Linked DNA regions of Casimicrobium huifangae. Each later gene encodes a partner of the first gene's protein in a complex. Links are inferred from orthologs where the notes say so. Each region holds a gene or a part of one and is shown in the gene's direction. Other genes may lie near its edges. The genes, in order: FKL89_RS01645 and xseA.

Region 1 (11,813 bases):
TGGCCCGACAACCTCCGCCACCCGAGCATCCGCCTTGGCCGCTTCCATCACCTCCCACCTGACCATCAGTGCCGTCGAGCGCGATACCGGCTTGTCGAAAGACGTGCTTCGGGTGTGGGAACGCCGCTACGGCTTTCCGACGCCCCTACGCGATGGCAACGGCGAACGGCTGTATCCGCCCAGGCAGGTGGAGCGGCTGCGCACCATCCGTCGCCTGATGGACGCGGGGCACCGACCGGGCCGCTTGCTGACGCTGACGGAGGCTGAACTGCTGGCCTTGTCGCGCCCGCGCGGCGCAACTGCCACTGCGCGTGGAGGGCTTGCCTCCCAATCCGGCGACAACCTCGCAACCGGCAGCGTGGTTACCGTGCTGATGGCGCATGCGCGCGCCTGCGAGACCGAGTTGCTGGCGCAGGCGCTCGCCGCAGCACTGCTGCAGCGCGGCTTGTCCGCGTTCGTTCGCGATGTGATGCTGCCTTTGCTTGAACAGATCGACGATGCCCGACTGCATGGCGATATGCCTCCCTTCGCCGAACGCTACTGCCGTGAGCAGCTTCGCCGTACGCTACTGATGGCGCGCGGCCTGCTGGCCATGCGCCCCGCTGCCGGCGCCGGGCAACTGCAGGCCGTAACCGTGCTGGCAACGCTGCCGCACGACACCGACGACCTGCCACTGCTCGCTGCCGAGGCTTTGCTGCTCGGTGAAGGAATGCACTGTCTGTCGCTGGGCATGCAGGCACCGGTGGCCGACATCGCGACAGCGGCCAACCAGTTGGGTGCGGCCGTTGTGGTGCCCTCGTTCGCCGCGTCGCTGAGTCCGAAAATAGCAATGGCAAGCCTGGAGGCCCTGCGCGAGGCACTGCCGGCGGCGATACCGGTGTGGGCTGTCGGTGAGTTGATCGGGCGGCTTCGGCGTGAGCCAGCGGGCGTGACCCTGATCGCCTCGGTTGACGATATCGCGCGGCATGCCCGGCTCCACATGTCCAGCAAAGAAACAGCCGGAGCATGACGCAACAACGCAACTCCTTCCGTGGCAATAAGGCATCGTTGCCGGTAAAGCCCTGCACGGTCTGTGGCCGCGATATGGTCTGGCGCAAGGCCTGGGCGAAAAACTGGGACGAGGTGAAGTACTGCTCGGAGCGTTGCCGTCGCGCCCGCAGCGCGGCACCGACGACAGGGGATGGGCAGTGAACGACTGCCGTCATCTGGTGCTGGTGCTCGGCGACCAGTTGAATGCCGATTCCGCCGCCTTTGACGGCTTTGACCCGGCGCAGGACGCCGTGCTGATGGTGGAGGCGCGCGAGGAATCCACCCACGTCTGGTCACACAAGGCGCGGACCGCGCTGTTCCTCTCCGCAATGCGGCATTTCGCCGACGAATTGACGGCAAGCGGCTGCCGTGTGATCTATCGCCGCCTTGACGATCACGGCGACGCGACGCTGGCCGACGGCTGGCAGGCCGCAGTCGCCAGCATGCGACCGCAACTGCTGATCTGCGTGGAGCCGGGTGACTGGCGCGTCTGGCAGCGGCTCAACGCGTTCTCGGCGGCATCGCGGGTGCCGCTCGACTTGCGCAGCGATCGCCACTTCCTGTGCTCGCGCGACGAGTTCGCCGCCTGGGCTGGCGACAGCAAATCGCTGCGCATGGAATTCTTCTATCGCAACATGCGGCGCCAGCACGGCGTGCTGATGGAGGGCAAGGAGCCCGTCGGGGGTCGCTGGAATTTCGACGCCGAGAACCGGCGTGGATTTGGTCGCGATGGCCCGGGCTTTCTGCCGGCGCCGCCGCAATTCCCACCCGACGCCACCACGCAGGCGGTCATGGCGCTGGTCGAGCGCGAGTTTGCTGGTCATCCGGGATCGCTCAGCAACTTCAACTGGCCGGTCACGCGCGAGCAGGCGCTGGTCGCGTTGCAGCGTTTCATCGAGGACCGCCTGCCAGTGTTCGGCCCGTTTCAGGACGCCATGTGGGCTGGCATGCCGTTCGGCTGGCATTCGCTGCTGTCGTCGTCACTGAACCTGAAGCTGCTCAACCCGCGCGAGGTGATCGCCGCAGCGGAAGCGGCGTGGCGCGAGCGCAAGCTTGATCTGGCCGGTGTAGAGGGCTTCATCCGGCAAGTGCTGGGCTGGCGCGAGTTCATCCGCGGTGTGTATTACCTCGACATGCCGGCCTTGCGCGACGCCAATCACTTTCGCCACGCCAACGCGCTGCCCAAGTGGTACTGGACCGGCGACACCGGCATGAACTGCATACGGCAGTGCATCGGGCAAACGCTGGAACATGGTTACGCGCACCACATCCAGCGGCTGATGGTGACCGGCATGTTTGGCGTGCTGGCGGAAATCTCGCCGCAACAATTGGCCGACTGGTATCTCGCGGTGTATGTAGACGCCGTGGACTGGGTGGAGCTGCCCAACACCGCCGGCATGGCGCTGTTCGCCAACGGCGGCCGTTTCACCAGCAAGCCCTACGTCGCCAGCGGTGCCTATATAAAGCGGATGAGCAACTACTGCTACGGCTGCCGCTACCGGCCCGACGTGCGAACCGGCCCCGACGCCTGCCCGATGACCACGCTCTACTGGCGCTTTCTGATCAGGCACGAGCGCGAGTTCGCCGGCAACCCGCGGACGGCACTGATGGTGCGCAATCTGGCGCGCCTGGGCGAAGACGAGCGCACTGCGATTGATGTACACGGTGAGCAAATGCTCGCCGACCTGGACCGGCTGTAAGCGCGCCGACCGGCGAACGACTATCGGTAACCCTTGCGTCACGGTTCAGTAAGAACACTGTAAGAACCGGCACCGAAGATGCTTCGTATTACGCCGATACAATCGTGCCCCGTCATTGCGTTTTAATCGGCACGCGTCAATACCTGCAGCGATCACCGTCTGCGGTGGCGTGCCCGGCAATTCACCGAAAGTCTCCCCGTCATGCTTTACACCGAACTGTTCAAGGATCTCGAGCGCGTGCGCTGGAACATGGAGACCGACGTGCCGTGGGACAGTTTTGACGCCAGCAAGCTCTCCGATGAGCAGGCGCAGACGATCAAGCTGAACGCCATCACCGAGTGGTCGGCGCTGCCGGCAACCGAGATGTTTCTGCGCGACAACCGTGGCGACAGCGATTTTTCGGCGTTCATGTCGGTCTGGTTCTACGAGGAGCAGAAGCACTCGCTGGTGCTGATGGAATACCTGCGCCGCTTCCGCCCGGAGCTGGTGCCGACCGAAGCCGAGCTCGACAACGTGCGCTTCGAGTTTGACCCGGCGCCCGCGCTGGAAACGCTGATGATGCACTTCTGCGGCGAAGTACGCCTCAACCACTGGTATCGCCGCGCGTCCGAATGGCACAGCGAGCCGCTGATCAAGCACATCTACGGCTTGATCGCGAAGGACGAGGCCCGCCACGCTGGCGCCTATCTCAAATACCTCAAGCAGGCGATCGCCCGCGCCGCGGTGGACAAGGTCAACGAGGTCAAGGCCGGCTTTGCCAAGATCGGCTTCCTGATGGCGGCCAGCGGTCGCTCCGGCAAGCCGATGCACCCGACCAACCTGCACGTCAATCAGGCGCTGTTCCCGAACGACACCGTGCAGAGCAAGCTGCCCGACCCGGAATGGCTGGAGCGCTGGCTCGACGTGCAGATCAAGTTCGACAAGGAATGGGAAGGCAAGGTCGTCAAGATGATCCTGCACAACCTGTCAAATCTGTTCGGCAAGAGCCTGGAATCGTTGAACGACCTCAACAAGTACCGCAAGACACTGCTGGCGGGGCCGCAGGCGGTCTGAAAATCGCGAACTTCCCTTTCGCCATCGACCTTGTGCGCGCAAGGTACCGCCATCAGCTTTTCGGCGAAAGCCTTGTTGGATAAGGGCTAAGCGCCGAAAACGTCAGCAAGTCGATTAGTCGAAATTCAGGGGTTCACGCCCCCTGCTGCCGTCAATCCCGGTAAAAGCCGTTACGCCAAGGCCTCAGAGCCCAGCCGCCGCGTCACCCATACGGGCGCGATACCACTCGTGGAAGTGCTGCATGCCGTCCTCCATCGGGCTTTGATAGGGGCCAACTTCTACTCGACCTTCGTTCCAGAGCGCCCGACGCCCGGCGTCCATGCGCACACCAATCTCGTCGTCCTCGACACAGGTTTCCATGTAGGCTGCCTGCTGCGCGACGATGAAGTCGGGCTCGAACAGGGCAACCTCTTCGGCGTAGTAGAACTCGACCACGTTCACCGTCTTGCTCACGCTTTGCGGCCACAGTGACGACACCACCAGTGTGTGCGGATACCACTCCACCGTGATGTTCGGGTAGTAGGTCAGCCAGATGGCGCCCTGCTCCGGCGGCACACCGTTGCGGAACTGCATCACCTGCTCGTGCCAGCGCTTGTAGGTGGGCGAGCCGGGCTTGTCGAAGCCGCGCGACAGGCCCACCGTCTGCACCGAAAACTCGCGTCCCCACTCCCACGCCAGATCGTCGCAGGTGACAAACTGCCCGAGCCCCGGATGGAACGGCCCGACGTGATAGTCCTCAAGATAGACCTCGACGAAGGTCTTCCAGTTGTAGTCGCAATCGTGCACCACGCTGCGGTTGAAAACGTAGCCGGAGAAATCGAGCGTCTGCCGCGTCTGTGCCGACAATGCGGCAAGATCGACCACCGGGTCACGCGGGCCATCAAACAGCAGCCCGTTCCAGGCCTTCAAGCCCTTGTTCTGCAGGTTGAGCTCGGGATTGCAGGCAAAGTGTGGCGCGCCAATCAGCTCACCTTCGCCGGAATAGGTCCAGCGGTGCAGCGGGCAGACCACGTTACCGCCGTTCTGTGCCAGCGAGCCACGGCCGTCAAGCATGATGGCCTGGCGATGGCGGCAGACATTGGAGATCATGTTGACGCCGCGTTCGGTGCGGGTCAGTGCGTGGGCGTTGTTGCGACTGGCGAGCACGGCGTAATCGCCAGCGTTCGGCACCATCAGCTCGTGCCCGACATAGCCCGGCCCGCGCGCGAACAGCAGTTCACGCTCGCGCGCAAGCAGCGCCTCGTCGAAGTAGGCGGCAGGAGGAAGTTGTGAAACCGGCGCGGACAATTCCGCAGCGGAAAGAAGGCGGCTCATCGCAAACCTTTCCAGTCACAGGAGTTAACCCAACACAAACCAGGTGCAATTAACGGAAGGCACCCAACCCTTGCTAAGTCAACCTCTACCCTGGGGGCCGGAGGCTGCGTCGTCAAACGCCTGAATTATCCCATGATTCCCCACCGGGCCTTGCCGGGTGGGGATTCGCGATCAGCAGCCGCGTTCAGCCGACGCGGAAGAACGCCAGCTCGACCCGATCCGGAAAGCGGGCACCAGTCCCGATGAAGATGCTCTCGGTCAACCAGCCCAGCGCGGGTGATGACACCTCAAAGCGTGGCACGCAGCGAAAGTAGATCGCTGCCGGGTCCACCGGCTCGCCGCGCGCCAGCCGGGCGATGGCTTCAGCTGGCCCCCGCCGCAGTGCGTGGTTTTGCACGTAAACATGCTCGCCACTGTCGAGCGCCAGCACGTAGCGGGCATCAAGCACGGCCATCGTCGGCGAAACGATGATCTGGAAATCAGCGCCCCCTGCCTGCACCCGCCCCTGCAGGCGGCCACGCACGCTGCCGCCAGTGATCGGGATGATGCGGCGCTGACCACGCGTTTCGACGCCGGTCACAGCGCCCGCCTCAACGGGCGCCCCGACCGTGACGGTCAGCTGGGCCACCGGCTCCAGCAATGGCGTTGCCAGTATCGGATCAGTCATCAATCGGCCTTGAAGCCGGTCGCGGCGACAGCCTTGCCCCAGCGTGCAGTGTCATCACGAATGATGGCGGCGAACTCGGCGCGCGAGCTGCCGGTGACCTTGAAGCCCATCTCCTGCAGTTTGCTGCGCGCCTCGGCACCGCTTACTGCCTTGACCACCTCGGTGTTGAGCCGCTTCAGTATCTCGTCGGGCGTTTTCGCCGGCGCGACGATGCCGAACCACGCCGAGAATTCGAGTGAACCGAAGCCCTGTTCACGTAGCGTTGGCACCTCCGGGAGAGCCGGCGCGCGACTGTCGCTGCTGACCGCCAGCGCCCGCATCTTGCCGGCCTTCACGTTTGGCGCTGCCAGGGCGACGGTGGCAAACATGGCCGGGATGTCACCGCCCAGCAAGCCGCCCACCGCGTCACCGGTGCTCTTGTAGTGCACCGGTTCCACGCTCACACCAGCCGCGTCGCCAAACATGTAGGCGCCGAAATGTCCTGGCGTGCCGGCACCAAACGTGCCCATGAAGAACTTCGGCTGCGCCTTGGCCCAAGTCGCGAATTCACGCGCGGTCTTGGCCGGGTTCTTGTCGGGGTTGGTGAGCAACACAAAATCGGTGTTGGCGATATGGCTGACCGGCGCGAAGTCACGCTGCACGTCATACGGCAGGCGGCTGTAGCTGCTGGTCGCGATCGCCAGTTGCCCCACTTCTCCGAGCATGAGGGTGTAACCGTCAGGCGCGGCGCGGGCGGCCTCCTGCGCGGCGATCAGGCCGCCGGCGCCGGGTTTGTTGTCGACCACCACATTGAAGCCGGGCGAATCCTGCAGCTTTTGCGCCACCACGCGGGCCACCAGATCGGGCCCGGTGCCGGCCGGAAAGCCGACGATCAGGCGAATCGGTTTGTTCGGAAAGGCTTGGGCCAACGCGCCACCACTGGCCAGTGTGCAAAGCGCGCCGACGGCGAGCGCCAGCGCAGTAAAAAAGCGATTGCCGGGCATGATGAATCCTCCTTCTGGACATGCGCCCAGCAGTGTCGTCGCAAGCGCCGGTGCTGTCTGTCCTCCGCGAGGATGACGACATAGCCCATCTGTCAGCCCGAGCTTCGTCACACTCATCATGCCTGTTGTGGCGGGAGCTGTCACTTGACCCGGTTTCCCTGCTCTGACACCGGCCTCCGTCAGTGTCGGTGCTGATGATGGATGTCGGGAAAGTGGGCGTGTTGATGCGTCAGGGGGTTGTGGACGTGCATGTGCTCATGCGGCACCCCGTCTTCAATCGAATCGTCGTGCGAGTGTTGATGATGCTCGTCGTGAACATGGCGATGCGAATGCTCAAGCCGCTCGTGCGTGTGCTCGTGCTCGTGGCGCTCGGTCAGGTGGAGCCATACGCCGGCGATCATGAGCGCGCCGGCCAGCCAGAACGCCGGCGAGGCACTTTCGCTAAGCCAGAACAACGAGATCGCCGCCCCGATGAATGGTGCCGTCGAGAAGTAGGCGCCCGTTCGCGCGGTGCCGAGGCCGCGCAATGCCAGCACAAAGAACACCAGACTGATGCCGTAACCGAGCAGCCCCAGCAGCAGCGCACCGGTCACAACGCCCAACGATGGCCATTGCGCGCCGGTCGCCAAGGCCAGCGCGGTGTTGGTCAAACCAGCCATCAGCCCCTTGCTGCCGGCGATGAACAGCGAATCGACCGTTGACACTTTTCGCGTCAGGTTGTTGTCAACGGCCCAGCAAAGGCATGCGCCGGCAACCAGTAGTTGACCCATACTGCTTCCACTTGCGGTTGTGCCGCCGCCGTACGGCCAGGACAGTACCGCACCGCCACCGACGATTAGCAGCATGCCCGCGATGATTCGCCGGTCAGCGTTTTCGCGAAAGACAATCCACGCCAGCAGCGCGGTGAGGACGGATTCAAGATTCAGCAGCAGGGACGCCGACCCCGCATCGATGCGACTGAGCCCGAACAGCAGGGCGACCGGCCCCAAAACGCCGCCGAAAAGTATCGCACCGAGGAGCCACGGCCATTCGGTCCGCGACAAACCCGTGCTTTTCCATCCGCCGTCGCGAATCGCCCGCGCGCTGGTCAGTCCAAGCCCGCTTCCAAGATAGAGCAGACCCGCCAGCAATAGCGGATGCACTTCCCCCAGCAATTGCTTGGCAAAAGGAGTGCTGGCACCAAACAAAACCGCTGCCGCGATTGCAAAAAAAATTTCCTGCCGCATTGAACTACGGCCCTCCTCGTCCAGTTGATTTACCGCTCTGGCCTTCGCAAAGACGCTCGTGAAGAAGATCGTCCGCGCCCAGTGATTGCATCTTTGCCGTGCCGGTTCGCGGTTCCGGAAGGCTCATTGCATCAATCCGGCAAACAGTTCACTCTTGAAGTGAATGCCAAGCCGGGTGAAGGCGCGGGCGCGATAGGTTTTCACGGTGGCGACGCTGAGGCCAAGCTCGGCGGCGGTGCCGTCATAGGTGAGGCCGCGCAGCACGGCGGTCAGCACATCCAGCTCGCGTGCGGTCAGCGCCGGACAGCGGCGGCCGAGTGAGGCGCGCCATTGTGATGCACGATCGACCAGCGGTGTCGCTGTGATACCTGCATCCAGCTCCAGATGCCGACGCACGATGGCAAACAGCATCGGCGCCATCGCAGCAAACTGCGTGACTTCGGCATCGCCGAACAAACCCTGATGATGGTGACGGTAAAGATTGATCGCCAGCAGCGAGCCGTCGTCGTCGAGGCCCGCCACCGAGAGCCGCTCCAGCATGGCGTGACGGTAATAGATCGCCTGCCGGTGCAGTGGGCTGGGCAGGTCATCCGGCGTCGTGCGGATCATCACCGGCGCCTGCGCCGACGCTTCGGCAGCGGCGAAGCTGCGGTCGTCACGATAAAGCCCACTGTTGCGGTAGGTAGCAAAGCAGTCGACTGTGGTGTCGGCGACACCATGGCTCGCCGACAGGTGCAGGCGTGGCGGGCCATCACGACGCAGGCGGTACACCGACCATGACGCTGCTGGCAACGCATCGTTGAGCCGTGCCAGCGTTCGCGCGGCAAAGTCAGCGCCGGCAATCCCGGAGACCAGTGCCGGCAGCACGCTGGCTACCCCCGCAGCGGGTGACCCCGGTAACGACCAGACTTGCATGGTCTCCTCCTTGCGCCCGTTACGGCGTGCTTCCTCTGTAAGGATTATGCTGCCCAACTCACACAGACAGGCTGTTGCGCGGTGACTGTTGGCTCGCCGCGACTGATGCCCAGGAATTTACGATGCGCCAGGTTTTTCTGTCCTTGCTGGTTTTTGCGGTGCCCATGTGGTGTGCCACGCCGGTGCTGGCCGCGCCCAAACTGAAGGAAGGTGCCTATCGGGTCGACTGGAACCGCAAGGTGCGTGATCTTTGCGTTGACACCTACAGCAACGACGATCTGTCCGCCCGCGACTGGCAGGGCGTGATGGCCGCACTGGGCGTCGTCTGTACGCTGACCGATGTGCGCGAAGGCAAGCGGAGCGCCAGCTGGCGTGGCGTCTGCTCGCAGCCGGGCATGGGGCGCGTGTTCCGCATCGAGCATCGGGTGAGTGTGCAGGTCAATGCTGATGGCAGCTTTGACATCCTCACCGAGCTCTCCGGCGACCAGCAGGCGCGCATCCCCATCCGCGGTGAGCCGCTGAAGGGTGCCGCGGCGGCCTGTGGCCCCGATCAGGCGTTCTTCCGGCCCTGGCAGTAGGCGCTTTACTCCAGCCAGCGTCTGCAGGGCAGGTAGAGCGGGGCGGCCCGGCGTTCGGCCCGTAAAATCGAATGTTTACGATTTCGCATCCGCCGGCTCCCGGTGCACTGCCGCGTCATGGCCAAAACCGCCCCGAAAACCTTTGAAGCCGCGCTCGACGAGCTGGAAAAGCTGGTCGCTGACCTCGAAAGCGGCAGCCTGCCGTTGGCAGATTCGCTCGCGGCGTACAAGCGTGGCGCTGAACTGCTGAAGTACGCACAGGGCGAATTGGCGCAGGTCGAGCAGCAGGTGCGCGTGCTCGAAGGCGATGTGCTCAAGCCGTTCAAGCAAGAGTAGTTGTTGTTGATGTCCATCGCCAGTCTCGATCAATGGAGTGCGGCGCATCGCGAGCGCGCCGAAGCCGCACTCGCCCGCTGGGTACCCGCAGGTGAACTCGCGTCCGGTCGCCTGCTGGAGGCGATGCGCTACAGCGCACTCGGCGGCGGCAAGCGGCTGCGTGCCCTGCTCGCCTACGCCACCGCCGAAGCCATTGGCGCCACCGCTGAGCTTGCCGATCACGCCGCTGCCGCCGTGGAGATGATCCACGCTTACTCGCTGATCCACGACGATTTGCCGTGCATGGACAACGACGACCTGCGGCGCGGCAAACCGACCAATCACGTCGTGTTTGGTGAAGCCACCGCCATGCTCGCCGGCGATGCCATGCAGCCGCTGGCGTTCGCCGTGCTGCTGGCGGCGCCGGCATCCCCTGCCGGTATCGTCGCTGCGGCTCATGAGCTGGCAGACGCCTCGGGCGCGTACGGCATGGCGGGGGGGCAGGCGATTGATCTCGCCAACGTCGGCAAGCCGATGGGCCAGACCGCACTGGAAGAAATGCACGCGCTGAAAACCGGCGCCATGTTCGAGGCAGCGGTGATCCTGCCGGCACTGCTGGCGGAAGAAGATGAGGCAACCATCGCCGCGCTGTCGGCTTATGCGCAGAAGATCGGTCTCGTCTTTCAGGTGGTAGACGACGTGCTCGACGCCACCGCCGACAGCGCCACACTCGGCAAGACGGCAGGCAAGGACGCTGCCAATGACAAGCCCACTTTTGTGTCGCTGATGGGCATTGACGCGGCGCGCGCCTATGCGGACAGGCTCACCGCTGACGCCGTCGCCGCGCTGCCCACCCACCTCAACAGCGACCGTCTGGCCGCACTTGCGCGTGCGATGGCGCAGCGCACCGCGTAACGGAAAGCCCATGTCACTGCTTGAAACGATCAACCTGCCGACCGAACTGCGCGCCCTGCCGCAGAGCGAGCTTGGCGGCCTCTGCGACGAGTTGCGCGCCTACGTGCTCGATTCGGTGTCGAAGACGGGCGGCCATTTGTCGTCAAACCTGGGCGTTGTCGAGCTGACCGTCGCCCTGCATTACTGTTACGACACCCCGCACGACCGGCTGGTGTGGGACGTCGGCCATCAGTGCTATCCACACAAGGTGCTGACCGGCCGCCGCGAGCGCATGAACACGCTGCGCCAGTGGCAGGGTCTGGCCGGCTTTCCCAAGCGCGACGAGAGCGAGTACGACACCTTCGGCGTGGCGCATTCATCGACCAGCATTTCCGCCGCGCTCGGCATGGCCGTGGCGGCCAAGGCGAAAGGCGAGAGCCGCCGCGTGGTGGCCATCATCGGCGATGGCGCAATGACCGCCGGCATGGCATTCGAAGCGCTCAACAACGCTGGAGCGATGGACGCCAACCTGCTGGTGATCCTCAACGACAACGAGATGTCAATCAGCGAGCCGGTCGGCGCGCTGAACAACTATCTGGCGCGGCTGCTGGCCTCCAACATGTATGGCGCCGTGCGTCGCATGGGCAAGAACATGCTGTCCGCCATCCCGCCGGTGTCTCGTTTTGCCCGACGCTGGGAAGAGCACACCAAGGGCATGGTGCTGCCCGGCACCATGTGGGAAGAGTTCGGCTTCAACTACATCGGACCGATCGATGGCCACGACGTGAACCTGCTGGTCGACACGCTCAACAAGGTGAAGGACCGCACTGGGCCGCAGTTCCTGCACGTCGTCACCCGCAAGGGCGCGGGCTACGAGCGCGCCGAGGACGACCCGATCCTCTATCACGGGGTGCCGAAGTTCGATCATTCCGCCGGCATCCCGGCGGCGCCTGCCGTGGTGCCGAAGAAGACCTACTCCGACATCTTCGGCGACTGGCTGTGCGACACCGCCGCCAGCGACGACAAGCTGGTGGCCATCACGCCGGCCATGCGCGAAGGCTCGGGCATGGTGCGCTACTCGAAAGAATTCCCGGATCGTTATTTCGATGTCGGCATCGCGGAGCAGCACAGCGTGACTT
Region 2 (11,945 bases), 1.5 Mb from region 1 along the record:
TGTCGAAGTAGTCGCTGGCGTAGAAGAGATGATCCTTGAACGAGAAGCCCAGCCACTGGACCATCTCCTTGATCGACTCTTCGTACTCAATGTCTTCCTTGACTGGATTGGTGTCGTCGAAGCGCAAGTGACAGACGCCAGCGTAATCCTTGGCGAGGCCGAAGTTCAGGCAGATCGATTTGGCGTGGCCGATGTGCAGGTAGCCGTTCGGCTCCGGCGGGAAACGCGTGATGACCTTGCCGCCATGTTTTCCGCTCGCATTGTCGGCATCAATGATCTGTCGAATGAAGTTGGAAACGACCCTGGATTCTTCTTTGCCGACTGGCGTGGCGCTGCTGGCGGATACAGCGCCCTTGATCGGTGCGCCCTTGGTCACGGAACTCATTCGAGATTGGACAATGTCGTATTGTGCGGTCGCAACATTGTAACGATGCGCTTTTGTACCGCCGAACGCGCGTCCATCAGCGTTCTGGAAAAGTCACCGCTGCGCGACGCCAGCCCCAATGCGGTCCCCGGAATCGGGAAAGTTGCCCACATCGATTGTGGATAACTGACCGGATAACTCTGCCGATCTGGCCGCAGCCCGCATCGGTTCTCGATTTTGCTTTTTGCTCGCAGTCTGTCCTGCAAAAACGTAAACTCGATCAAGCACTTGCACCACACAATCAGCGTTTGCAGGCGATGACGTTGGCGTGCTCCTCAGAATAATCCCGGTACCGCTTTCGTCGACATGTCCTGGACAGAACCCGCAGAAACCATCAACAACGCCGAACCTATTTCGGTCAGCGGATTGTTGCAGCGCGCGAAGCTTGCGCTGGAACGTGCGCTGCCCTTGTGCTGGGTGTCAGGTGAGATCTCCGGTTTCAAACGCGCCGCGTCGGGCCATTGTTATTTCGACCTGAAGGACGACGCGGCACAAATCGCCTGCGTGCTTTATCGCAACCGCGCTGCGCTGGCTGGATTTGAATTGAAGGATGGCGCACAGGTGGAGTTGCGCGTGCGTCCCTCGGTCTACGAGCCGCGCGGCAGTTTGCAATTCACCGTCGAACAGGCGCGCCTGGCGGGCGTGGGTCGTCTCTACGAAGCGTTCCTGCGGCTCAAGGCAAAACTCGACGCCGAGGGCTTGTTCGCCGATGAACTGAAACGCGAGCTGCCCGCATTCCCGCGATGCATCGGGCTCATCACGTCGACCAGGGCCGCTGCCCTTGCCGACATGCTGCGTGTACTGCGCGACCGCTGGCCACGCGCGCAGGTAGTCGTGTATCCGGCGAGCGTACAGGGTGCGAGCGCGCCCCGCGAATTGCTCGTGGCGCTCAACGCCGCCAACGCGCGTGCTGAGTGCGACGTGCTGATCATCGGCCGTGGTGGTGGCAGTATCGAGGACTTGTGGGCGTTCAACGATGAAGCGCTGGTGCGTGCCGTTGCCGCTTCCAGTGTGCCCATTGTCAGCGCGGTCGGCCACGAAACTGATTTCACGCTCTGTGATTTTGCCGCCGACGTGCGAGCGCCAACGCCAACCGCAGCCGCAACAATGGTCACCCCAGAGCAGCATAGGCTGCGCACGGCATTGGGCGAGCGGGCACAGCGCCTGATCGACGCGCTGGACAACCGCTGCAACCGGCTCGCCGAACGGCTTGATCATCTCGCCGCGCAATTGCGCAGCAGTCTCGGCCAGCTTGCGCCCTGGCGCGAAGCCCTGCTGCGCGCCGAGGCGCGACTGCAGCGCTGCCTGACCAGGCAGCTGCCGATGCAGCACGCGCGATTGGAAGCGCTGGCGCGCACCCTCGTTGCCCGGCAGCTTCCGCCCCCGGCCATTGCCCGTCGCCTGTCGGGATGCGAGCATGCGCTGGCGCCCGCCATGCGATCCCGTTTGCTCAGTGTGCAGCATCGCCTCGACCGCGCTGCTACGGCGCTCGCGCATCTCAATCCCGAGAACGTACTTGACCGCGGCTATGTGCTGGTCTACGACGGAAACGGCGCGCTGGTCACCGACCACTCGCCGGTATCCATCGGGGAGCAACTGACGTTGCATTCGCGTCGGCGCCGGGTCCGCGTCACTGCTGACGAAATTACAGACGTAAAAGTAAATCCGTCCAATGGCTAGCAACAGCCGCTGAAAAGCGACTGAATTTGCGCGTCAATGCGTCAAGATACTTGTGACGGTAATGCCGATGTCATAACATGCCGGCGTCCGCTGACAAAGGGGTCGAACCTTGAAACCACTCTTCGCTGCACGCGTGCTTGGCGCGCTTCTGCTTGTATCTGCAGGCGCGCACGCTGCCTGTCCATTCAACGTCTCCGGCGTCGGTACCCTGACCGACCCGGCCAGCTTTGATCTGTTGCGCGATGGCGTGCTGATTACCCGGTACGCGCAAGGCATGCGTGGTGCGGCGCTGGTGGCCGGCACCGGTACCACCGCAGCCACGGTCGAAAGCAATATCGCGAGCAACCTGGCACAACTCGACATCAATGGCGATGGCTTCCTCGATGTACAGGACGCCCTTGTCATCAACCGTGCGCTGCTTGGCATCACCAACAGCAAGCAAGGCGCTGGCACCAGCAACGTCAACTACGGCACTCGAACCAACGCTGCCGTCATGCAGGCCTTTGTTGCCGGTGGCTGCAACACCACCTTCGCAGCGCCCACGACCGATCAGGTCGATGCTGCGCGCTTCCTCATCCAGTCCACGTTCGGTCCCAGCCTCAACGACATCCAGTCGTTCGTCGCGCTGACGCCGGATGCCGCCGTGTCCGGCAGCAATCACAAAAAGCAACGCTCGACCTGGCTCAACGATCAGCTCAACATGGCGCGCGGCCAGAAGCATTTTGACTACCTGCTCGCGCGCAAAGTTGAGTACGATGCCGCCGGCCAGACGTTTTACAGCGAGATGAGCCGCGAGGCGTTCTGGGGCCAGGCACTGAAGAGCCCAGACCAGCTGCGACAACGTCTGGCGTTCGCGCTGTCGGAAGTCCTCGTGGTCTCCGAGAACGGCGGATCGAACGACCCGTTCGAGCTGGCCGCTTATCTTGATCTGCTGGCCGACAATGGGTTCGGCAATTTCCGCGACATCCTCAACAAGGTGGCGCTCTCGCCAGCGATGGGGCGCTACCTGAGCCACCTGCGCAACGATGGCGGCAGCGCCAATCCGAACGAGAACTTCGCGCGGGAAATTCTGCAACTGTTTGCCGTCGGGCTGTTCATGCTCAATCCGGACGGCACCGCCACCGCGACGCCGAGCTACGACGAGAACACGGTGAAGGGATTCGCCAAAGTGTTCACCGGGTTTTCCTACGATGACCCGTATTGCAAGGCCGGCGATCCCGGGTACGGAATTCCGCGCAATAGCTGCCTCGACGGTTACTCCACAACCCATCCCTCCTGGTACTGGAGCCCGGACAACAATCCGCCCAACAATGCTGGTGGTGAGTCCTTTCCACCCGTGCTGACCGGTTGGGCACGGTCGATGATTGCCTTTCCCGGCAAGCACAGCGCGCTGTCGAAGCAGTTGCTCAAATACAACTATGCTTCGCCCGTCGCCGCCTGCACCGCTGCATTGAATGTCGCCAAGCCGGTTGCGTCCGGCGGGTCGGACGGCCTGCTTCCCGCAATCACCACCACTGGCTCCGGCGTAACGACGGGGACCCGCGTGAACGTGACGCAGGCCAACGCCACGCTGACCTCGGCGATCGACAACGTGTTCTGTCACCCCAATGTCGGCCCCTTCATCAGCCGCCATCTGATCAAGTTCCTGGTGACCTCGACGCCCACACCGGCGTATGTCCAGCGTGTCGCCACCGTCTTCAACGACAACGGCAGCGGCATTCGCGGCGACATGAAAGCCGTGTTGCGCGCCATCCTGCTTGACGACGAAGCGGTGTCACCGGCTACAACGCTGACCGCCACCGAATACGCAAAATTCGGAAAGCTGAAAGAGCCGATTCTGCGACTCTCCGCGATCCTGCGCGCCTTCAATGGCACGGCAGCGTCGGGCCGTTACCAGCTGCACTACATCAACGACGTCGAATACGGCATCAGCCAGGGGCCGCTGCAATCACCGACGGTGTTCAACTACTTCCATCCGGAGTTTGCACCGCCCGGCCCGGTGTCCAGCAATGCTGCGATCGCGCCGGAGTTCGAAATCACGACCACGACGGCGGTCGCCAGCACGCAAAACTTCTTTGGCAGCGTGATCACTTCAAGCAACGGCAACAATCTGTACAAGCAGAACGGTCAGGGTGATTTCTCGGGTACCTGCGATTCGACCAATACGCCGGACTGCATCTTCTCGAACCTGTCCGATCTCTACGCAATACAGGCCAGCAGCAGCAGCCTGTTCGACTACATCAATCTGGTATTGCTTGGCGGCACGCTGAGTCCCGCCAACAAGACGGCGCTGGCCAGTGCGCTGGATACGGCCTATCCGGTCTACACCCTGCCCGGCTCGCCCACGGCGGGCAACATCACGACCTGGCAGGACCGCAAGCGTGATCGCGTCAAGAGCGCGCTGTGGCTTGCCGTACACACCCCCGAATTCCAGATTCAACGATAGGCGGCACCACCATGACACCCAAGAACTTTCAGGAACGCCGCAGCTTCCTCAAGCAGGCCACCTCGCTCGCACTCGCAAGCGGACTGCCCACGCTGGAAGCGCTGACCAAAGTCGCGCATGCTGCTGGCGGCGTCGGCACCACCGAAGTCGGCGCTGACTACAAGGCCATCGTTTGCGTCTTCCTCTATGGCGGCCAGGACGCTTCCAATGTACTGATCCCTTATCGCGACAGCAATGGCACCGGAACCACCGAGTACGACCGCTATCGTCAGGGTCGTGCCAACGGCAGCGATCCGCAAAATCAGACGACGTCCACCGGTGACCTGTCCTACACCAACGCACAGCTGGCGGCGACGTCGATCTCGTCGACAGGTACCGATCCCGGCACCAACTCGGTGTTCACCACCCACACCTACGGTCGCCAGTTTGCGCTACATCCGAGCTACGCCGAGTTGCGCTCGCTGTACAACAGCGGCAAGCTCGCCGTGATCGCCAACGTTGGCCCGCTGGTGGCACCGTTGACGCGCGCGCAATGGTACGGTTCGTCGGCTACACGACCGCCCCTGCCAGTCAACCTGTACTCGCACGACGACCAGCAGAAAGGCTGGATGAGCGGCACCGCGAACGTGGCCAATCCGGCCGTCGGCATCGGTGGCAGGATTGCAGCCAACCCGGCGATCGCTGCGTTGAACGTTGGCGCCAAGGTATCCACGCAGATTTCGATCGATGGCGTGAACACTTTCATGCTGACCGACGTCGGCTCGCCGACTACCGCTATCGCCTATCAGGTCGGTACAGGCTCCATCGGGCGCCTGCAGACTGCGACCACGACGCCACCGGCGACGCCGACCGTCTGCAACACGGGCTCCACGTTCATGAACAACAACCCGACATCGCCCTACTGCGTGACGGGTGGCCCGATTCGGGTGAGCAACGGCTACAGCTGGAATTCGCCTCTCTACAACGCGTTCCGCGGCCGCATCAATGCCACCGCCGAGAACGTGTCGGTCTACCACGACCAGTGGCGGCAAACGATGAACCAGTCGATCCAGACGGAAATTGACGTCAGCTCGGCTTTCCTCAACAGCCCACCAACTGAGGAAATCGTCGCTCCATTCCAGACCGTACTCAGCGTCGACAGCGGCAACGATCTGGCCAAACAGTTGCGCATGGTTGCCGCCATGATCCGCGCCAGCAACCAGCTGGGCGCCACGGCTGCCACCCCGGTCAAGCGGCAGATATTCTTTGTGTCCATCGGTGGTTTCGACACTCACGGCACCGAATTCTGGGACAACAACCCGAGGCTCAATGGCCGCATCAGCAAGGCCATCAATGCCTTCTGGTCGGCGATGGGCAACGTGCGCATCCGTGACGCCGCCGGCACCGGCTATCTGCCCGGCAGCGCGCAGGATCGCGTCACGCTGCTGACCATGACCGACTTTGGGCGTACGCTCGACTCCAATGGCGCGGGCTCCGATCATGGCTGGGGCAGCCACCACTTCGTGCTTGGCGGCGCGGTGCAGGGCGGCAAGATCTACGGCATGAACCACAACGTATCGCAGGCGTATATCGACTCCCTCACCACCACCAGCAAGGTCTGGGTCAGCCCGGATACCACCTGCGGCGCCGTGCCGCGCGTCGGCATTCCGCCAGACCGCTACAACAGCTCGCTGACAGCACCCGGCGCCAAGTGCAATGGCCTCAACCACGCGCTCGACCGCGGCGAATTGCTGGCGACCACGTCGGGTGATGCCGTGATGGCGACCATTGCCAAATGGTTTGGCGTGCCGCTCACCACCAACGCCGAGATTGACGCCATGTTCCCGACCGTACGGGCGGCCCACCCGAACGGCTTTGACATGGGATTTCTGGCCTGACCACCGGCTGCGTTGGCAGCCTGGTCAAAAAGGGAAAAGGCGCGAAATTCGCGCCTTTTTCTTTTCATATCCTCCTTCGTATCCGCGCAGCGCGCGTCACTCCTGCCCGAGTTTGCTTTTTTGCAATGGGTGCCGCTCAGGGTTGCAGCGTAGTTGCGAGATAGCTCTTCATCTGCGCCACGTTCCTGCTGCCTGGGCGGGCAGCGCCGCTGATCAACGCAGTATCGTCGGTCAGACCCAGCAGGTGGCGAATGATCAGCAGGCCATCGGTGGTCGCCAGGCGCAGATTGTCGCCCTCGATGTCGAGATCCGGCAGTACGGCCGCAAGATAGCCTTCGATGGCAGCGGCCGAGGCGCGCTCGGCCCCGGCTGCAGCGACGGCGTCGGCCACCAGCGCAGCGCCGCGATAGCCCAGCAGATAGCGAAGAATCAGCAGCCCGTCGGTCGCCGCGTCAAAGCGGTCGTCGTTGTCAACATCCAGGCTTGGCACAAAAGCTCCGGTCGTAAAGGTTGCGGTAATGGTGCTGGCGCTGGCCGGCACGGTGTAGGCATGGCTGCGTGCTCCTGCGTCAGACCACGACGCGAAGCGATAGCCGCTGGAGCCCGCATTTTGGTCGCGCGCTGCGATGGTGAAGGCAGCACCTTCCGCAGCGTTGATGGTGAACGGTGTGGCGCGAGTAACGCCGTTCACCGTCAGACGCAGTCCGGGTGGCGAGGTTTGCAGCGTCACGTCGCGTGTCTGCCCGTAGCGGACACGACGGATCTGCCCGCCACCAGCATAGGACGTGTAGTACAGCGCCTGAGTTGCGAGATAAGGCCCAAAGGTCAGCGAGGTTGCGCTGTTGGCGCCCAGACTGGTGGCGAAGGCAAACGCCGAGGTGATTGGCGCCGCCGGGGTGCCGGTAGCTGCAATGCGGAACATCGCGCCGCAGATGTAGTCAGCCAGCAGGTAGGTGCCGTTGTAGGCCGACGGCCACACACCATTGGGCACGAAGGCACCACCAGTAATCGAGTTGCAGCCGCTAACCGTCGTGCCCGGCACGCTGGTGCCACCGTGCTGGTATTCGAACACCGGGTCGATCATGTTGGCCGGGCGCGGGTTGCATTTGCCGCTGGTGCTGTTGTCATGGGCGCCCTCGCGGCAGTACCAGCCGAAATCGGCGCCGGCCTGCAACTCGTCGACCTCCTCCCATACCCCCTGCCCGACATCGTTCAGATAAAAACGGGTGCCGGCAGCGTTCGGATCGGGCGCGATGCGGAACGGATTGCGCAGGCCCCAGGCAAAGGTCTCCCGGCAGTGGTTGCCGGCAGTCGTGGCACCGGTCAACGCGCAGACGCCGGTGCCAGCACCGACAAACGGATTGTCTGGCGGAATACCACCGGTACTGGTGACACGCAAAATCTTGCCGGTCAGCACGTGTTTGTCGCGCGCCGCATCGTTGCCACCGCCGGAGCCGGAATCGCCCGCATAGTCGGTGCCACCATCGCCGATGCTGACGTAGAGATAGCCGTCCTTGCCGAAGTGCAGGTCGCCCGCGTTGTGGTTGCCGCCGGGCGATGGCATGTTGTTGACGATGATGGTCTCGGTCGCCGGATTGATCAGATCATTGCCGCCGAGCACAAAGCGCGACACCCGATTGACGGCGCGTCCGGTTGCGTCGTAAAGCGTTCCCGTTCCATAGATGGCGCCAGTGGCGCACGACGAACCATTGCGAGCCGTGTAGAACAGATACACATAGCCGTTGCTGGCGAACTGTGGATCGACGGCCACGCCCAGCAGCCCGCGCTCGCTGCCGGTGCAGATGCGCGGATCGGCGCCAGCGGCCGCCGTGTTGAAGGTGATTGCGGCGGTGGCGAGCAGCGCGCCATTCTTGACCACCCGCAAGGTGCCACCCTGCGTGGTGATCAGCATTCGCCCATCCGGCGTAAATGCCAGTGCCGTCGGCGCACCGACGTTCACCACCGCTTCATCGACGAAACCCGATGGCAGTGTTTGCGCGGCGACTATGCCCGGCAACGCCGACAGCACCAGACAGCGGGCGAAAAAACGGAACAGAGAGCGGGAGATTCGATTCATGTACGCAACCATATGACATCGTCATTGGCAGTGCAAGGAAAGAATGAGGCCTTCGCGATCATCAACTTTTTGCATAAAAGCCGATTTTCATTGGGCTAAACGGCCAATTTCACTCAATGTCGATTTCGGCAATTATGACCACCAAGCCCTTATCAAATGGTACTTTGACCGAAAAGCTGATCTGGTCAATACTGATCGTGTCACGCATTGAAGGTTCGCACCAATGCGCTTTGACAGCAATCCCATTGGCATAATGGCGGGAGCGATCGGGGGACGCAAACGATAGTGAGAATGTTGTCGATGCAGAACACAGAATCGGGCGGCCGGCCAGTTACAACCTGGGCAACGGCCATGCTCTCGCGCCTGGCGGCGTTCGCTGCGATTGGCCTGGTCAGTCTGCTCGGCAGCACGGTGCTGGCCCAGGACGTCAACAACGGCAAGGTGCTCTACAACACCCCGCTGGTCGCCGGTGAACGCAGCTGCAGCAATGGCGCCTGTCACGGCCCCGACCCGCTGGACCGGCAAAACCGAATTCAACTGGGTGAGAACGCCGGCAATATCGCCAACGCCATCAACAATCTGGTGGTGCAGATGGCCTTCCTGCGCGGTCACGTCACCACACCGCAGCTGATCGATCTCGCGGCCTACATCGCGGACCCGACGTCGGCCACCGGCCAGCCTGTGGCGCAGGTGTCGCCGCCGACATTGAGCTTTGGCGCCGTCGCGCCCGGCACCGCTGCACCAGCGCAGCAGATCACCGTCACCAACACCGGCACCTTGCCGCTGGCCGTGTCCGGCGTCTCGTCCAGTGATCCGGATTTCGCCGTCAACTCGAACTGCAACGTGGTCGCCATCAACGCCAGTTGCACCGTCAACGTCATCTTCACACCATCGGCGACGGGCGCCCGCAACGCCACCATCACCATCCTGCACAACGCGAGTGGCGGCAGCAGCACGGTGACCGCCAGTGGCTCCGGTTCGGCAGCGGCCATTCAGGTACCGGCCACACTGGTATTCCCGCCGACGGTCGTTGGCTCATCAAGCAGTCAGCAGTTCATTGAGGTGCGCAACACCGGCAGCCTGCCGCTGCAGATCAGCGCCATCGTCATCACCCCGAGCGGGAGTCCGTTCCAGCGCATCGGTGGCGATTGTGCCGACGGTATCAGCGTCCCGCCATCCGCCAGCTGTTCGGTATCGCTGCGAATCACGCCGACCGAGAGCGGCGCCGCGCAGGCACAGTTGTTGATCCTGCACAACGCGGCGGGCGGTAGCAGTGCGGTGGCGTTGAGCGGCCTCGGCGTGGTCAGTGCGCAGCAAACCCGGGTGATGACCGAATATCGCTACGCCCCGCTTGACTACTACTTCATGACCTCGCGCGATGGCGACAAGACGCTGCTCGATGCAGTCGCCGGCTGGGCGCGAACCGGTCAAAGCTTCAACGTGCTGGTCATCGAGGCAGCCGACCGGCTCGGCATCTCGCGCTACTACTTCGATCAGGTGGCGCGCAATGGCCAGCGCGGCAGTCACTTCTACACGCTGGTTGAAACCGAAAAAACGCTGCTCGCCAGCCTCAATCCGAACAACCTGCAGGCGCCCCGCTTGCCCTACAACGAGGGTGTCGACTCCTATGCCTTCGCGCCACTGGTGGAGGGCGTTGGCGGTTCCTGCGCTGCCGGCCTTGCCCCCGTGTACCGACTGTTCCGTGGCAATGCGAACTTTCCGAACGACCCGAACCATCGCTTCACCACCAGTCTGGCGATTTACAACCAGTTCGTCGGGCTCGGCTGGGACGGTGAAGGCGTGAAGTTCTGCGTTCCTGCGCCATGATGCAGGCTGCGCCATCTGGCAGCTATCGGATCTTGCGAGTCGTAGCGAATGCGGCCCGAGCGGTGGCGGCTGCAATGGCGGTTAGCAGCGCCGTTTCCACAACTCAGGCGGCAGTCATCGGTGACGCTGCGCCGTCGTTTGCACTGTCCGGCCCGCAGGGCGCTGTCTCGCTTGACGCCATCCGCGCTCGTGGGGAATGGACGTATCTCGACTTCTGGGCATCGTGGTGTGGGCCCTGCAAGCAGTCGTTCCCCTGGATGAACGAGATGCACGCGAAGTATGGCGGTAAAGGCCTGCGTATCGTTGCGGTGAGCGTCGACACGCGAACCCAGGACGCTGAGAAGTTTCTCGCCAGCAACCTGGCTAGCTTCACCATCGCTTACGATACGAGTGGCGATACGCCGCGCCGCTACGCTGTCAAGGCGATGCCGACGTCGCTGCTGATTGATCCGGCAGGTCGCGTGGTGCTGGTTCACGCCGGGTTCAAGACAGAAGACCGCGCCGCACTGGAAGACGCCATCAGGAACGCCCTGTCGAGGACCGCGAAGTGATTGAACTGAAGCTACCGAAAACGCCACCGCGCGCCGCCCTCCTGCTTGCCGTGCTCGCCCTGTCCAGCCTCGCCGGCTGTGCATTGCAGCCACCGCAAGCGTTCGAGAAGGGCAATCTCGCCAAGCGGGAGATGACCTTCGGCGCTGACCCGCTGGAAGACGCCTTCAGTCAGCATGTCTATTTCAGCAAGGAAGCGGCCTCAGGCGGCACTGGCGTTGGCGGAGGTGGCTGTGGCTGCAACTGACCACGACGACATCCAGCCCACCGACGCTCGCCCGCGCCTCGGTTCGATCACGCTCGCGGCGCTGGCGCTACCCGGCCTGCTGAATGTGGCGCACGCCGAATCGGCACCGACCGATGGCGTCATTAGCGTCAAGCTGCAAAGCTACGACGACCGGCAACCCGGCCTTGACCGCATTCGCGTCATCGCACCGTCGCTATACGTGCTGGCACCCGTGGCGTCGAACTGGGCGCTGGAAGCGAGCCTGGTCCACGACGACATCTCCGGCGCGTCGCCGCGCTGGCATTCGGCCATCTCTGGCGCGTCGCACATGAGCGACCACCGCACTGCCGGCACGGCGCGGGCCACCCGCTACTTCGATCGCGTCAGCGTCGGCGTGGGCGGCGCCTTCTCGGAAGAGCGCGATTACCGCTCCCGCGCGGCGTCGCTTGATGTGCGCTGGTCGACGCCCGACAACAACACCACGCTCTACGTGGGCGCCGGCCTCACGCGTGACGACATCAACCCGGTCAACGGCGTCGTCGAGAACGAGCACAAGCGCAGCAACGAATTCATGATCGGCGTTACCCAGGCGTGGACGAAGAACGATCTCGTCCAGCTCAACGTCGGCCGCGTCGCTGCCAGCGGCTACTTCAACGATCCCTACAAGCTGGTGGACAAGCGCCCGCGGGAGCGCGACCAGACCACGGCGCTCGCCCGCTGGAATCACCACATCGAGCCGCTTGGCGTCACCATCCGCTCCAGCTACCGCTTCTATCGCGACACCTTCGGCATTCGCGCCCACACGGCTGCCGTCGAGGGCGTGCACCCGCTGGGCGAGC

Evidence for each region.
Region 2: the proteins of FKL89_RS01645 (region 1) and xseA are in contact, whole or in part, in a cryo-EM structure (PDB 8TXR), measured with the Escherichia coli proteins. The link is inferred for Casimicrobium huifangae from one-to-one orthologs.

The regions. Positions count from the first base shown.
Region 1 is NZ_CP041352.1:357,137-368,949, reverse strand. Bases 8,407-11,191 are described here. They hold FKL89_RS01645 (exodeoxyribonuclease VII small subunit), read left to right. Parts: upstream 8,407-9,582; coding sequence 9,583-9,801; downstream 9,802-11,191. Other genes in these bases: dxs (1-deoxy-D-xylulose-5-phosphate synthase), read left to right, coding at 10,706-11,191; FKL89_RS01640 (polyprenyl synthetase family protein), read left to right, coding at 9,811-10,695; FKL89_RS01650 (hypothetical protein), read left to right, coding at 9,010-9,465; FKL89_RS01655 (helix-turn-helix transcriptional regulator), read right to left, coding at 8,407-8,887. Also shown: FKL89_RS01695 (MerR family transcriptional regulator), read left to right, coding at 35-1,009; FKL89_RS01690 (DUF2256 domain-containing protein), read left to right, coding at 1,006-1,191; FKL89_RS01685 (cryptochrome/photolyase family protein), read left to right, coding at 1,188-2,729; FKL89_RS01680 (ferritin family protein), read left to right, coding at 2,931-3,782; FKL89_RS01675 (aromatic ring-hydroxylating oxygenase subunit alpha), read right to left, coding at 3,966-5,096; FKL89_RS01670 (DUF3237 domain-containing protein), read right to left, coding at 5,281-5,763; FKL89_RS01665 (Bug family tripartite tricarboxylate transporter substrate binding protein), read right to left, coding at 5,763-6,746; FKL89_RS01660 (DMT family transporter), read right to left, coding at 6,926-7,972; more of FKL89_RS01655, read right to left, coding at 8,096-8,406; more of dxs, read left to right, coding at 11,192-11,813. UniProt on the Escherichia coli protein: Bidirectionally degrades single-stranded DNA into large acid-insoluble oligonucleotides, which are then degraded further into small acid-soluble oligonucleotides.
Region 2 is NZ_CP041352.1:1,821,136-1,833,080, reverse strand. What follows is about bases 1-2,917. They hold xseA (exodeoxyribonuclease VII large subunit), read left to right. Parts: upstream 1-730; coding sequence 731-2,104; downstream 2,105-2,917. Other genes in these bases: FKL89_RS08365 (DUF1800 domain-containing protein), read left to right, coding at 2,214-2,917; FKL89_RS08375 (hypothetical protein), read right to left, coding at 382-648; FKL89_RS08380 (glutamine--tRNA ligase/YqeY domain fusion protein), read right to left, coding at 1-385. Also shown: more of FKL89_RS08365, read left to right, coding at 2,918-4,550; FKL89_RS08360 (DUF1501 domain-containing protein), read left to right, coding at 4,562-6,427; FKL89_RS08355 (PQQ-dependent sugar dehydrogenase), read right to left, coding at 6,564-8,504; FKL89_RS08350 (choice-of-anchor D domain-containing protein), read left to right, coding at 8,805-10,331; FKL89_RS08345 (TlpA family protein disulfide reductase), read left to right, coding at 10,406-10,882; FKL89_RS08340 (DUF4266 domain-containing protein), read left to right, coding at 10,879-11,127; FKL89_RS08335 (DUF3570 domain-containing protein), read left to right, coding at 11,114-11,945. UniProt on the Escherichia coli protein: Bidirectionally degrades single-stranded DNA into large acid-insoluble oligonucleotides, which are then degraded further into small acid-soluble oligonucleotides.